Regions from separate parts of the Robertmurraya mangrovi genome, predicted to be linked through region 1. Evidence: riboswitches for the same ligand, from Rfam matches in the RefSeq annotation. Region 1 holds a riboswitch; each other region holds the start of a gene.
What was found. A riboswitch is a leader RNA that binds a small molecule or an ion and turns the genes downstream of it on or off. The one in region 1 is predicted to bind lysine.
Positions count from the first base shown of each region.

Region 2: linked by a shared signal. The riboswitch ahead of SM124_RS10275 (Na+/H+ antiporter NhaC family protein) and the one ahead of SM124_RS03205 (aspartate kinase) in region 1 are both predicted to bind lysine.
Region 3: linked by a shared signal. The riboswitch ahead of SM124_RS08075 (ABC transporter substrate-binding protein) and the one ahead of SM124_RS03205 (aspartate kinase) in region 1 are both predicted to bind lysine.

Region 1 is NZ_JAXOFX010000002.1:20,202-24,496, reverse strand. It holds gene SM124_RS03210 (YslB family protein) at 1-282, shown strand, start outside; gene SM124_RS03205 (aspartate kinase) at 596-1,822, opposite strand; lysine riboswitch at 2,072-2,252, opposite strand; gene uvrC (excinuclease ABC subunit UvrC) at 2,316-4,088, opposite strand.
Region 2 is NZ_JAXOFX010000005.1:141,897-146,191, forward strand. It holds gene SM124_RS10270 (sodium-dependent transporter) at 1-769, opposite strand, end outside; gene SM124_RS10275 (Na+/H+ antiporter NhaC family protein) at 1,134-2,696, opposite strand; lysine riboswitch at 2,813-2,996, opposite strand; gene yunB (sporulation protein YunB) at 3,058-3,810, opposite strand; gene SM124_RS10285 (HD-GYP domain-containing protein) at 3,884-4,295, opposite strand, start outside.
Region 3 is NZ_JAXOFX010000004.1:72,456-76,750, forward strand. It holds gene SM124_RS08070 (M20/M25/M40 family metallo-hydrolase) at 1-1,281, opposite strand, end outside; lysine riboswitch at 1,521-1,705, shown strand; gene SM124_RS08075 (ABC transporter substrate-binding protein) at 1,819-2,622, shown strand; gene SM124_RS08080 (amino acid ABC transporter permease) at 2,744-3,427, shown strand; gene SM124_RS08085 (amino acid ABC transporter ATP-binding protein) at 3,424-4,146, shown strand.

The DNA of each region.
Region 1 (4,295 bases):
TCCCATGATCAAATTATTGATTTTTTCCAAAAAGCAGGCTGGGGAACTCTTATATTCGAAAATGAATTAAAGAATGAATTAGAATGTGAATTAACTGGTGAATACATTACGCGTAGACTTAAGGAAAACCAAGAAGCTCATTTCCAATTGGAGGCTGGATTTTTGGCTCAGCAAATTGAAATGCAGCGCAATGTTATTTCAGAAGCTTATGAGCATCCAAAAAAGCGTTCTAAAAAAGTCACTTTTACAGTTAAATGGGATAATAAGGATCACTTAGGTTAATTTGATTAAGAACAAAAAGCTTTCAACTTATAACTGAAAGCTTTTTGTTTTGGTTAAAAGTAAAATTGATTATTTATAATAAAGCAAACTTATTATAATTTCCCCCTGAATGTTGTCCGTTCCTTTCCGCTCCGGGCACTTGCTTTCCGCAGGGAGGAAGTCGAGCCTCCTCGACGTTCCGTCTGTGGGGTCTCGACCTTTCCTCTATTTCCTGCTGGAGTCAAGTGCCCTCCGCTACAATCCACTCAGTGTTTCAAAATTTTTTACAAACAACAATTTTCATCAAAAAAGTACCTTGTAGAATAATTACTTTTTAAGAATGAACCGCTTTTCCAGATAATTCGAATGCTTCATGAAGAGCTTCTACTGCTTGAAGCATTTTGCTTTCTTCAACAACGGTTGAGACCTTAATTTCTGAAGTACTTACCATTTTTACTTGGATGTCATTGTTCGCTAAAACTTCAAACATTTCAGCTGCTACTCCTGGATTGGATATCATTCCAGATCCGACAATTGATACTTTTGCTAAGTTAGATTCAGATTCAATGCCTTCGTATTGTAGACTCTCTTTATTGTTCTCTAGAACAGCTAAAGTTTCTTCTAAATCTTCACTTTTGATAGAGAATGATAAATTTGTTTTTTCATTCGTCGTGCTTTGAATAATAATATCTACGTTTAAATGGCTTTTAGCCAAAGTGGTAAAGATGGTTGAAAGACTTGTTAATGAATGAGGCAATCCAAGTACCGTTACTCTTGTAATTTCATCCTCAAATGCCACTCCACGGACAACTAAATTTTGTTCCATTTTAACTTCCTCCTCGATGATTGTACCCGTTTCTCTCTCCATACTTGAGCGAACCTCAAGCGGTAATGAATAGTTCTTTGCAAATTCTACGGCTCTTGGATGTAGGACACCTGCACCTAGATTCGCTAGTTCTAGCATTTCATCATATGAAACGGATAGTAGCTTTCTTGCCGTTTTCACATATCTAGGATCAGTCGTGTAAACCCCTGTTACATCGGTGTAAATATCACATTTATCCGCTTTTAAAGCAGCTGCTAATGCGACAGCGGTAGTATCAGAACCTCCGCGCCCTAAAGTGGAAATGTTCGCGCTCTCTGTAAGTCCTTGGAATCCTGCAACAATGACAATTCTTCCTTGATTTAATTCGCTTTGAACACGAGTAGGATCTATATCTAAAATTCGAGCATTTCCATGCACCGATTCTGTTTTAATCCCTGCTTGCCAGCCAGTATAGGAAACAGCATCATGGCCTTTTTCTAGTAATGCCATTGCTAATAAAGAAATAGTCACTTGCTCCCCTGTTGTAAGAAGCATATCCATTTCACGCTTGTTTGGACTAGAAGAAATTTCTTTTGCTAAGCTTACTAGCTGATCCGTTGTTTTCCCCATAGCTGATACAACGACAACAACATTGTTGCCTCTATTCTTTTCTTCGATTACTCTTTCTGCTACATTTAAAATTCTCTCTACACTTCCAACTGATGTTCCACCAAATTTTTGGACGATTATTCCCACAGTTTCCCCTTCTTTCTGTAATCTCATGATTGGCCGTCTTTTATGTAGCGTTCGTTGTACCCTGATAAACAACTTGTTGCTATATATTTATAGTGTCCTTAGAAGACCTACAAAATGAACAAGCAAATTAAATCTAATAAGCACTAATATCAAACGTGAACAAAAAATTTAAATGAACACAAAAAAAGCAATGAGAATTATCTCATTGCTGTGCTTAAAAACGTAAAAAAATACAATAGTACGTTCACACAGTGAGATAGCTCTCCAAGACGGCCTTGTCTTGACAATCCTACATTTATTCAATGCAGAACCAGCAGAGTTAGATATGAGTTCTATCTCCACTTCGGCAAACATCCCCTTTGACAGCTCTTCGCAGAATCTCATCATTCTCCAAGCTATTACTATTGGTGTTCGCACCTCTACCTTCACTTTAACTTAAAAGTGAATATGAAATTTTCATTCATTATAGCATAGCCTATTTCGAGTGACAATGCTATTCTTGTAATTTTCTTAATAGTTCTTCAGCTACATTTTTTGGTAAACCTAAGTCAGTTAAGGCTTCTAAACTGGCTTCCTTCATTTTCTTAATTGAACCAAAGTGTTTTAATAGAAGTTTCTTACGCTTTTCTCCGATTCCATCCACGTCATCCAATATGGACTGAAAGGCATTTTTTCCTCTTAACTGTCGATGGAACGTAATCGCAAAGCGGTGAACTTCATCTTGAATTCTTTGTAATAAATAAAATTCCTGACTATTTCTCTCAAGAGGAATAATCTCAAGTGGATTTCCATATAACAACTGAGATGTACGGTGCTTGTCATCTTTTACTAATCCTGATAATGGAATATCTAAACCTAGCTCATTCTCAAGAACATCTCTCACTGCTTCTACATGTCCTTTTCCCCCATCAATCATGATTAAATCGGGAATGGGTAACTCTTCCTTTAAAACACGAGAATAACGTCTTCTGACAACCTCGCGCATTGATTCATAATCATCAGGACCTTTAACTGATTTAATTTTATATTTTCGATATTCTCTTTTTGCGGGCTTCCCATCAATGAATACAACCATTGCCGATACAGGGTCTGTCCCTTGAATATTTGAGTTATCGAAAGCTTCAATACGATGGGGTGTATAGATTCCTAGCTGTGTCCCTAGTTGCTCGACAGCTTTAATCGTACGTTCTTCGTCTCTTTCAACTAGTGAGAATTTCTCTTTAAGGGCGATTGAAGCATTTTTTTCAGCTAAGCTTACTAAATCTTTCTTTTTCCCCTTTTGAGGCTTTATCACTTTTACTTGTAAAAATTCCTCTGCTACAGATTCATCTACATTTGCTGGAAGTAGAATTTCCTTCGGTTTAAAGTGATTCGTTTTTTCATAAAATTGCCCGAGAAATGTTAAAAACTCTTCATCTGGCTCATCGTATATAGGAAACATGGAGACATCGCGTTCAATTAGTTTACCTTGCCTTACGAAAAAGACTTGGACACACATCCAGCCTTTATCGACCGCATAGCCGAATACATCACGGTCAGTAAAGTCAGTTGTAGCCATTTTTTGCTTCTCCATCGTTGCTTCAATGTGAGCAATTTTATCACGATATTCTTTCGCGCGTTCAAAATCTAATTCTTCTGCTGCTTTTCCCATTTTTTCCGTAAGCTCTTTTTTTATCTCTTTATAGCCGCCATTTAAAAATTTAGTTATTTCTTCGACCATTTCTTTATATGTGGCTTCTTCCACCTCTTTCACACAAGGAGCGAGACACTGACCAAGATGATAATAAAGACAAACACGGTCTGGAAGAGTAGAGCATTTTCTTAACGGATAAATACGGTCTAGTAACTTTTTCGTTTCATTTGCTGCGGTAACATTTGGATACGGACCAAAATATTTCGCTTTATCTTTTTTTACTTTACGAGTTGTGATTAATCTAGGATGACGTTCTGCCGTTAACTTAATAAACGGATAAGTCTTATCATCCTTCAACATGACATTATATTTCGGGTCATGTTTTTTAATAAGATTAAGTTCAAGAATAAGTGCTTCTATATTGGAAGAGGTGACAATATACTCGAAATCCTCAATTTCACTTACTAATCTTTGCGTTTTTCCATCATGTGAGCCAGTAAAATAGGAACGCACACGATTCTTTAACACTTTTGCTTTCCCTACATATATAATCGTTCCTTGTCTATCCTTCATTAAATAGCACCCTGGTTGATCAGGGAGAAAAGCTAACTTATTTTTAATCGTATCATTCATGTGTATTTTACACCCCCTGTTACCCTTTGCTATATTGATCTTCAGGCTAAAAACTTTTTAAATCATTTTATTATATAAAAATGGTATCAATCCATCTGAAATCTACCATCAAGAGTCTAGTGTTTATTTTAATCTAAACATCCTACTTTTGAAAACAAGAATCATCTAACAATTTAGGGAGCTTATTTGAGAGGGAAGAACTCTTAA
Region 2 (4,295 bases), on a different contig from region 1:
ACGCATTATTTGTGATATCCGTTTTCTTAGGTAGATAGCTTGAATATGTGATCATAATAGCAAAGGCAATGGATAAACTGAAGAAGATTTGACCATATGCAGCTACCCAAACCTTACCATCAGCAATTTTGCTCCAATCTGGTTTAAAGAATGCTTCTAAACCTTGTGCAGCTCCATCAAGTGTTAATGCACGAACAACAATAACTAAGAATAAAATAACTAGTGCAGGAATAAAGATTTTGTTCGCAACTTCGATACCTTTTTTAACACCTTTGAAAAGAACCCCTAAAGTAATAACCCAAACAATAATTAACGGTAGAAATACTCCTGGAACAATTCCACCTACATCTCCTGGTGTTTCAGCAAGCTTTAAATAATCACCGAATAAGAACGAACCTGGATCATCTCCCCATTTCAAACTGAAAGAGAATCCTGCGAAGCTCATTGCCCATGCAATTATTACAGCATAATAAGTTGAGATAATAAAGGAAATCGCTACTTGCCACCAACCAAGCCACTCAAATCTTTTATTTAACTTAGCATAAGTTAATGGTGCTGATCCACGATATTTATGTCCTAGTGTAAACTCAAGAACTAAGAGTGGAATACCTGCTGTTAATAATGCGAATAAATATGGAAGGAAAAAGGCTCCTCCACCATTTTCATAAGCTACTGCTGGGAAACGCCAAATGTTACCTAGACCAACTGCTGAACCAACAGCCGCTAAGATAAACCCTGCACGTGTCCCCCACTGTGGACGATTATCCATCGTTAGTTTACCCCCTATTGGTTCCAACTTGTTTCAATTAAAAGAACAATTGGAACTTTTTATATTTTCTGATTTTTTAATATAATCTAAAATTAGTATAGCTAGTTTTCTTACATCTGTCAAAACATTATTTGTGGAATAGTAATCATTTTTAATTTATACCTGTAGTACATTAAAATAGTGAAAGCAATAACAAAGATTACTAGTTTTTTATTATATTAAAACAACTATCCACCTCCTCCTTATAATAGTATTCAAAAGATTTGAAAACTTTCAATTTATTTTCAGAATATTCATTACTCATGGCTTTTTTCATACTAATAAAAAAATAAGGAACCTGATAAAAGTCAGATTCCTTAGGTATTTATTGCATTTCTAGTTTATTTTTTCCTGCTATAAATGTAAAAGCTACTAGTAGAACAATCACGGCTGCAAGCGCGATTATCGTACTTCCAGTAAAACCAATAATAAAATATCCAATTATAGCAATCACGGCTGCAGTTAGAGCATATGGCAGTTGTGTGATTACATGATCTATATGGTTACATCCAGCCCCGGTAGATGAAAGGATTGTCGTATCTGAGATTGGCGAACAGTGATCTCCAAAGACTGCTCCGGCTAAAACAGCAGCCATCGCAGGAGAAAGCAAATTAATATCTGTTGCTGCTGCAATATCCCATGCTATTGGTAGTAAGATTCCAAAAGAACCCCATGAAGTACCAGTTGAGAAAGCCATCACTCCAGCAATAACAAATAGTATAACCGGTAGAAAAGCTGTATTAATATTAGAATTTTCAACAACTGTTGCCAGATACTTACCCGTTTCTAAACGACCGATCAAATCAACAATTGCCCAAGCAAATATTAAGATGTAAACGGCTGGTAACATCGATTTAATACCTTCTATAAAACCAGTAGATAAAGTATTGGCTCCCACACCTTTAAGCACGAACACTTGGCGGAAGTATAGAAGTAAGGTCACTGCTAAACCAACTAATCCACCTAAGATTAAGGATTTAGCTACATCCGTGTTTTCAAAAATAGCTAGAATGGTCGCTTTCCCTTCAATTGCTCCATAGCCTGTCCAAAGCATTGCACCAACAGTTCCTACAACTAAAGCAAGGATTGGCCAGATTAAATCTCCTACAGATCCTGTTTTACTAGTTGGCAGGTCATCCTTTAATTCCCCTGGTGCTGGCTTATTTGGATCTAGCACCTCACCTGTAGTGATTGCACGTAATTCATGCTGCTTCATTGGACCGAAGTTAATATTTCTGATTGAAATAATGAATACCATTCCAAGTGTTGCCCAAACGTATAGATTCATAGGTATCATTTGGATAAAAGCTGAAAACGCTGAGTATTCCGTGATATTATGAGCGGCTAAAATGGTTCCAATTAATGCAATAATGTATGCTCCCCAACTCGAAATTGGTGAAACTACACACACAGGAGCCGACGTTGAATCAATTAAATAAGCAAGTTTTGCTCTAGAAACCCTTTGTCTATCCGTTATGGGTCTTGAAATTTGGCCAACAGCAAGGGCGTTAAAGTAATCATCAATAAAGATTATAACACCTAAAACCGCTCCGACAATCTGAGCACCAGCTCTAGTCTTAACACGTTTCATTGCCCACTCACCAAACGCACGGCTACCACCTGAGATAGAAATAAAGGCCGTTATGACTCCTAAAACTAGTAAGAAAAAGATAATATACACGTTCCAAGTATTTAAAGCTCCATCTGAAACAAAAATACCTTTTACAGCATCATAGATAATGCTAAAGGTTTCTCCTACATGAAAATCTGCTAATAATAATGCAGCTGTAAATATTCCTACACCTAGAGATAATAATACTCTTCTAGTTAAGATAACCATTACTATTGCAACGACTGGTGGCAATAGTGAGAATATCGTATTTTCCATTGTTAGTCCTCCTTTTATTTTTGGGGAGGGAGCAAACTTTTTTACACAAAAAAAGAGTAACGATAGAGAAAATTCCATCATTACTCTTTTGAATTTAAGTAATTAGTTTCTCCATCACGATCTGTAGCTCCCCATCATAGAGATTTCTCTATAATGACAGTGTTGCCCTTATTCAGGAGCAACCCCAGTAAAATAAACTTCGACCCGTCTATTCTACTTCGGCAATATTCCCTTTCATCTGTGATCTTCGTTGTCATCCTCACACAGCTTACTCTTTAATATTGCGCCTCTACCCCACCGAAATGATAAGGTTATTATTCAATTTCTTTTATACTATATCAGGATATTAACCTTTTGACAATTACTGATTTACTGGCAATTCTAGGGATGGAGTGCCTCCCTGACCTGAACCATTATAAAATTGAGGTACTTCACCTTCAAGAATACCAATTGCTACAGGAATATCTTGCTTATATGTGGTCACTTTCGTTGCAAATGGAATAATAATTTGCACATTTACTTTCAATTTAATGATTACTTCTACGTAAATATTATTAATTCCAATCTCTTTTGTGATCGTTTCAACATTGGTTTCTATGTCCCCGATGGCATTAAATCTAACAGGAATTTTCGGTCCTAAGTTCCCCAAAAGGGCGTTGTTTGTTGCTTGCCCCATCGGAACATAATAGACGATTCCATTCCCACTTTTCGAGTCATCTGTTTCAATCTCAATATCTGTAATCGATTCTAAAGCAGCTAAATCTCCACTTTCAGCCTTTTTAATATGGCTGAGTACTAAATCACTCGTTTCGCCCATCACTCGATTAATTTTTTCCGCATCAAAAATAGTAAGTGAAGTTTCAGGGTCCTTTCTAATAATCTCATTAATATCCATAACATTAGCAATTTTTTTATTAATAGCCTTATTAATCACTAGAGAAGCGATTTTTCTCGTTTGTGATTCTGCATAACTGACTAATGTTGGCTTTAAACCTTCATTAATAACCCACAAGCCTGCCGCCGTAGAAAAGATAAAAAAGATAAAGGTTAATAGAAATACATAACGAAATGGCAACGGACCTCTCCGTGGGAGATTACCGCGAAATTTGAGCAAGACAAATCCCCCCTTACAAGCTATATGTATGCAATAAAGGGGGGAGCTAGCGCAAAAATATTTAAATTATCGATTAATTTTTTGGGAAGGTTGTATCACAGCCTGTAATCATGACAGACAGTTCCTTACTTAAATCAAGTTCGTATGGACAAACGGATATCCCGTTCTCTTCTAATACCCTTACAATAGGGCGATCACTGAGCCCATTATTTTGGTTAGAAACAACCCCCAAACGACCATCATTTAATTCTACCGTTATTCCTACAGGATAAATAGCAACCGATCTTCTAAACGCTTCAACCACTTTACTATCAAACAGTGTACCTACTCCAGCAAATAATATTTCCAGACCATCATGGGGTAGCATGGCCCGTCTATATATTCGATTTGAGGTAACGGCATCAAATACATCAGCTACGGCAATTATTTTTCCAAAGCTATGTATTGATTCTTCAGTTAACCCTCTCGGATAACCAGAACCATTT
Region 3 (4,295 bases), on a different contig from region 1:
TCTAGGTGAATATAAGGAAGAGTAGAAAAGGATAATAGCTGGACTCTTATCACTCATCCATTTCCAAGCTTCTTCTACTACTCTAGCCGCAAACATTCGAGTATCTAATGTAATGTCTAGTAAAAGGTTTTCTTTAAACTCATTCATATGTTGTACATAAGCATCGCCATTTTCTTGAATCAGAAGCTGTTCCATTTCTTCATAGATATACACTCTTGGTTGCCAAGAATGGCTCATATATGGCTCACCGCTAATAGCACAGAACTGTTTATATCTTTCGTCAAAAGAAGATAGAGCCGCTTCAAAAGCAATAGTTGCTTGTTCTTTTAGCTTCACTATAACTTCTTTCGGTGACCAAGAATGGATAAAAAAGTTGTAATATACATAAGCAGAAAGGGCTGTTTGCACCGTATAAGAAGGTTTTAAATCAGTTTGTTTTAACGAAACTGGCGGAACAGTCGTTTCTCCTAATGCCTCGTTACAAAGTTCAGGGTTATAGTTAATTTGTTTAGTTAATTCTGCTGCTATGAAATTTGGATCAAGTCCTTCAAAGCATGACCCAACATGAGTTTCAGCACCTGTTATAAAGAACGATGGTAAAAGTTTTCCAACTGTCCCCTTATAGATGTAGCGGTTTTCATCTCCTTCAAAACGTGGAGAAACAAAATCCGCATTGATAGCTGCTACATAATCAAAGTTATGTTCCTCTTTCCAGCTTTTAAATGTTTTTAAAGCAGATAGTACCCCATGAGATCCGTCTTCTTCATCACATTCAGCTAGAAAAACAAGATTTCCATCTAGCTCTTCTGGGTGTTCAGAATAATATTTTAGTAGGTAAAGGTGGCTCGCCACTCCACTCTTCATATCTAAAATCCCTCTACCAAAAAGCCAGTTACCAGACTCTAGATGTTCTCTAGCGGATGCTGGTAAATCTTCATTTTTCAGTGCCTCCATTAGCTCGTCTGGAGAGCAAGCCAAATCTTTCAATTGATTGAAATCATCAATTCCAACCGTATCCATATGACCCATAAGGATAACCGTTCGATTACTCGTTCCTTTTGTCCCTTTAACGAAAGCTAAAACATTATGTCTTTCATGATCATCATTGATCGTTTGCTCTAGAGTGATATGTGTAGGATTATTAGTAAAGTATGGAAAAGAAGAAAGTAGAGTGTATAAAGAATGGGCGATGACTTTTTCACCATCTGTGTTAACAATACTCTCAATATTTACGAGTTGTTTCGTAAAGGCTAGTACTTCCTCGCGACATTGTAGCTTCATTTTATAACCTCTTTTTCTTGTAAAATATTTTTAATCTAATATTTAAGCCAGTCGAATCGTATCGCTAAAAATGTATATCAATATTAAAAGATTCGTCAAGTTATTTTTAATAGAGTAAATCACTATATTGGAAAATATATGTATATTAAAACAGTTGTTGCACATATGGAAAATTTACTATATAATCTTTTTATTGTTTCGTTAAACTAAATATAAAATCCTCATCTTTAAAAGCATTGAGATGGGGTAGAGGTCGCGATTTATATTAGTATTCCGCCTGAGACTCAGTGAAGTCGATGAAAGCGGGAAAAAGGATAAGTCGCCGAAGCTTCTGAAATCACTGCTTTCAGAAGGCTGGGGCTGCACTCGAATAGGGGCAGAACTGCCATATATCCAAACGGTTATGTGGAGAGCTATCTTTTTTCAACGCTTTAAGTGAGGGTGTCGTAAAACACCGTCCATTTCCATAGGCGGTGTTTTTTGTTTGATTTAGTCTATTAGGCTAGTAAATACATACACAAAAGGGAGGAAACAAAAATGAAAAGAATGTTGATTTTAGTCATGGCTGCTCTTGTTTTAGTTTTAGCAGCATGCGGAAGTAAAGAAGCTAGTAACTCTGAAGGTAGCAAAGAAGCAGGGGAAAAGGCAGATTTACAACTTGTTAATGAAGGCAAACTGACTTTTGCTATGAGTGGTGTTTATCCACCTTTAAACTTTAAAAAAGATGGACAACTAACTGGCTTTGACGTGGAAATTGGTGCTGAAATTGCAAAAAGAATCGGTTTAGAATCAAACCCTGTAACTAATCCTTGGGAAACGATCATTCAAGGATTAAAAGCAAAAAAGTATGATGCAATCATCGGAAGTATGACAGCAACTGAAGAACGTGACAAACAAGTAGACTTCACAAATCCATACTACTTATCAGGTGCTCAAATCTTCGTTGCTGAAGGAAATACAGATATTTTATCTAAAGAAGACTTAAAAGGAAAAACGATTGGGGTAATCCAAGCTTCTACTTGGAAGGATATGGCTGAAGGTTTATCAGACAAAGTAAAGGGATATCCACTAGATGTAAATGCTCTTCAAGACTTAGCTTTAGGACGGATTGATGCTGTAATTACAGATAAAATCGTTGGAGTTAGTGCAAAAAATGAAGGCGGCCTAAAAATTAAAGCTATTGGTGATCTTCTAAATGAAGACCGTGTAAGTGTTGCGGTTAACGAAGGAAATACAGAGCTTGCGAACAAAATTAACGAAGCTATTCAATCTATGATTGATGATGGAACGTACGAGAAAATCAGTATGAAATGGTTTAACGAAAATATTATGAAAAAATAAGACAATTTCTCTAAGAAGAAATCGACTTTTTAGATTTTGCACAAATACAACCATCTTTGCGAAAACAACCAAAATAAGAGTGCGTGTATACGCACTTTTTTTACTAGGAGGCGATTGTTAGATGACTTTTTGGCATAATACCATTGGAATCCTTAATGAACATGGATTGGCTTTCTTAAAAGCCTCATGGATGACAATTTCCATAACGGCAGTTTCGCTATTATTGGCCATGGTAATAGGACTTATGTTTGCGGCCTTTAAAATATCATCTTCTAAGCTATTAAATCTAATTGCAGACTTGTACATCGGGATTATTCGTGGAACTCCTTTAATCGTACAAATCATGTTTTTATATTACGGAATAGCTAATATTGTAACTTTAGATAGTTTTACGGCAGGGGCACTAGCACTAGGCATACATACGGGAGCCTATATAGCGGAGATCTTCAGGGGAGCAGTCCAGTCCATTGATAGAGGGCAAATGGAAGCTGCTCGTTCTCTAGGGATGACAAAAACACTAGCTATGAGAAGAATTATTTTTCCGCAAGCATTTAAACGTGCAATTCCGCCACTTGGAAACCAGTTTATTATTAGTTTAAAAGATTCCTCACTAGTAGCCTATATTGCGGTTACAGACTTATACAATACGGCGTTAACGGTTCAGGGGGAAAACTATTTACCGTTTGAAACATACTTTGTTGTTGGTATTTATTATTTAATTATCGTTCTTATCTTTACTTACTTTACAAACAAGATTGAGAAGAAACTAGACGTAAGTAAACCGAAGGAGGCGACTATTGCATGATTGAAATCAAGAATCTATCTAAATCCTTTGGGCAGTTACAAGTATTAAAAAATATTGATTTAGAAATTAAACAGCAAGAAGTCGTGGTGTTAATTGGAGCAAGTGGTTCTGGAAAAAGTACACTTCTGCGTTGTATAAATTTTCTAGAAGTAGCTCAAGGTGGAGAAATCAAGATTGAGTCGGAAGTCATTAATCCTACAAAAACAAATCTTAATAAGGTTCGAGAAAAAGTAGGAATGGTTTTTCAGCATTTTAATCTTTTTCCTCATAAAACCGTTCTTGAAAATGTGATTGAGGCTCCTATTTACGTAAGAGGACAGAAAAAGGAAGATGCCATTGTAAAGGCAAAGGCCCTTCTGAAAAAAGTAGGTTTAGAAGACAAAGCGAATTTCTTTCCTGATCAATTATCAGGTGGACAAAAACAGAGGGTAGCCATTGCAAGAGCTTTAGCAATGGAACCTAAAGTGATGCTATTCGATGAGCCAACATCAGCCCTCGACCCGGAACTTGTTGGTGAAGTATTACAAGTTATGAAAGACCTCGCCAGTGAAGGAATGACGATGGTTATTGTTACACATGAAATGGGCTTCGCAAAAGAAGTAGCAGACCGAGTCGTGATATTAGCGGATGGTTATATTATAGAAGAAGGACACCCTTCTGAACTTTTTGATAATCCAAAACATGAACGAACGCAAAGGTTTTTAAATCAAATATTGTAATAATGAATATGGATACCGTACTTAAGTGAGTGCGGTATTTTTTGTGATTCATCTTTCGAGTTGTCAGGGATATTAACCACTAAACTCGATAAACTTCCTCAAGGTTTAAAAATCACAGTTATAGGAGAAAATGTTTTAATGTTCTGATA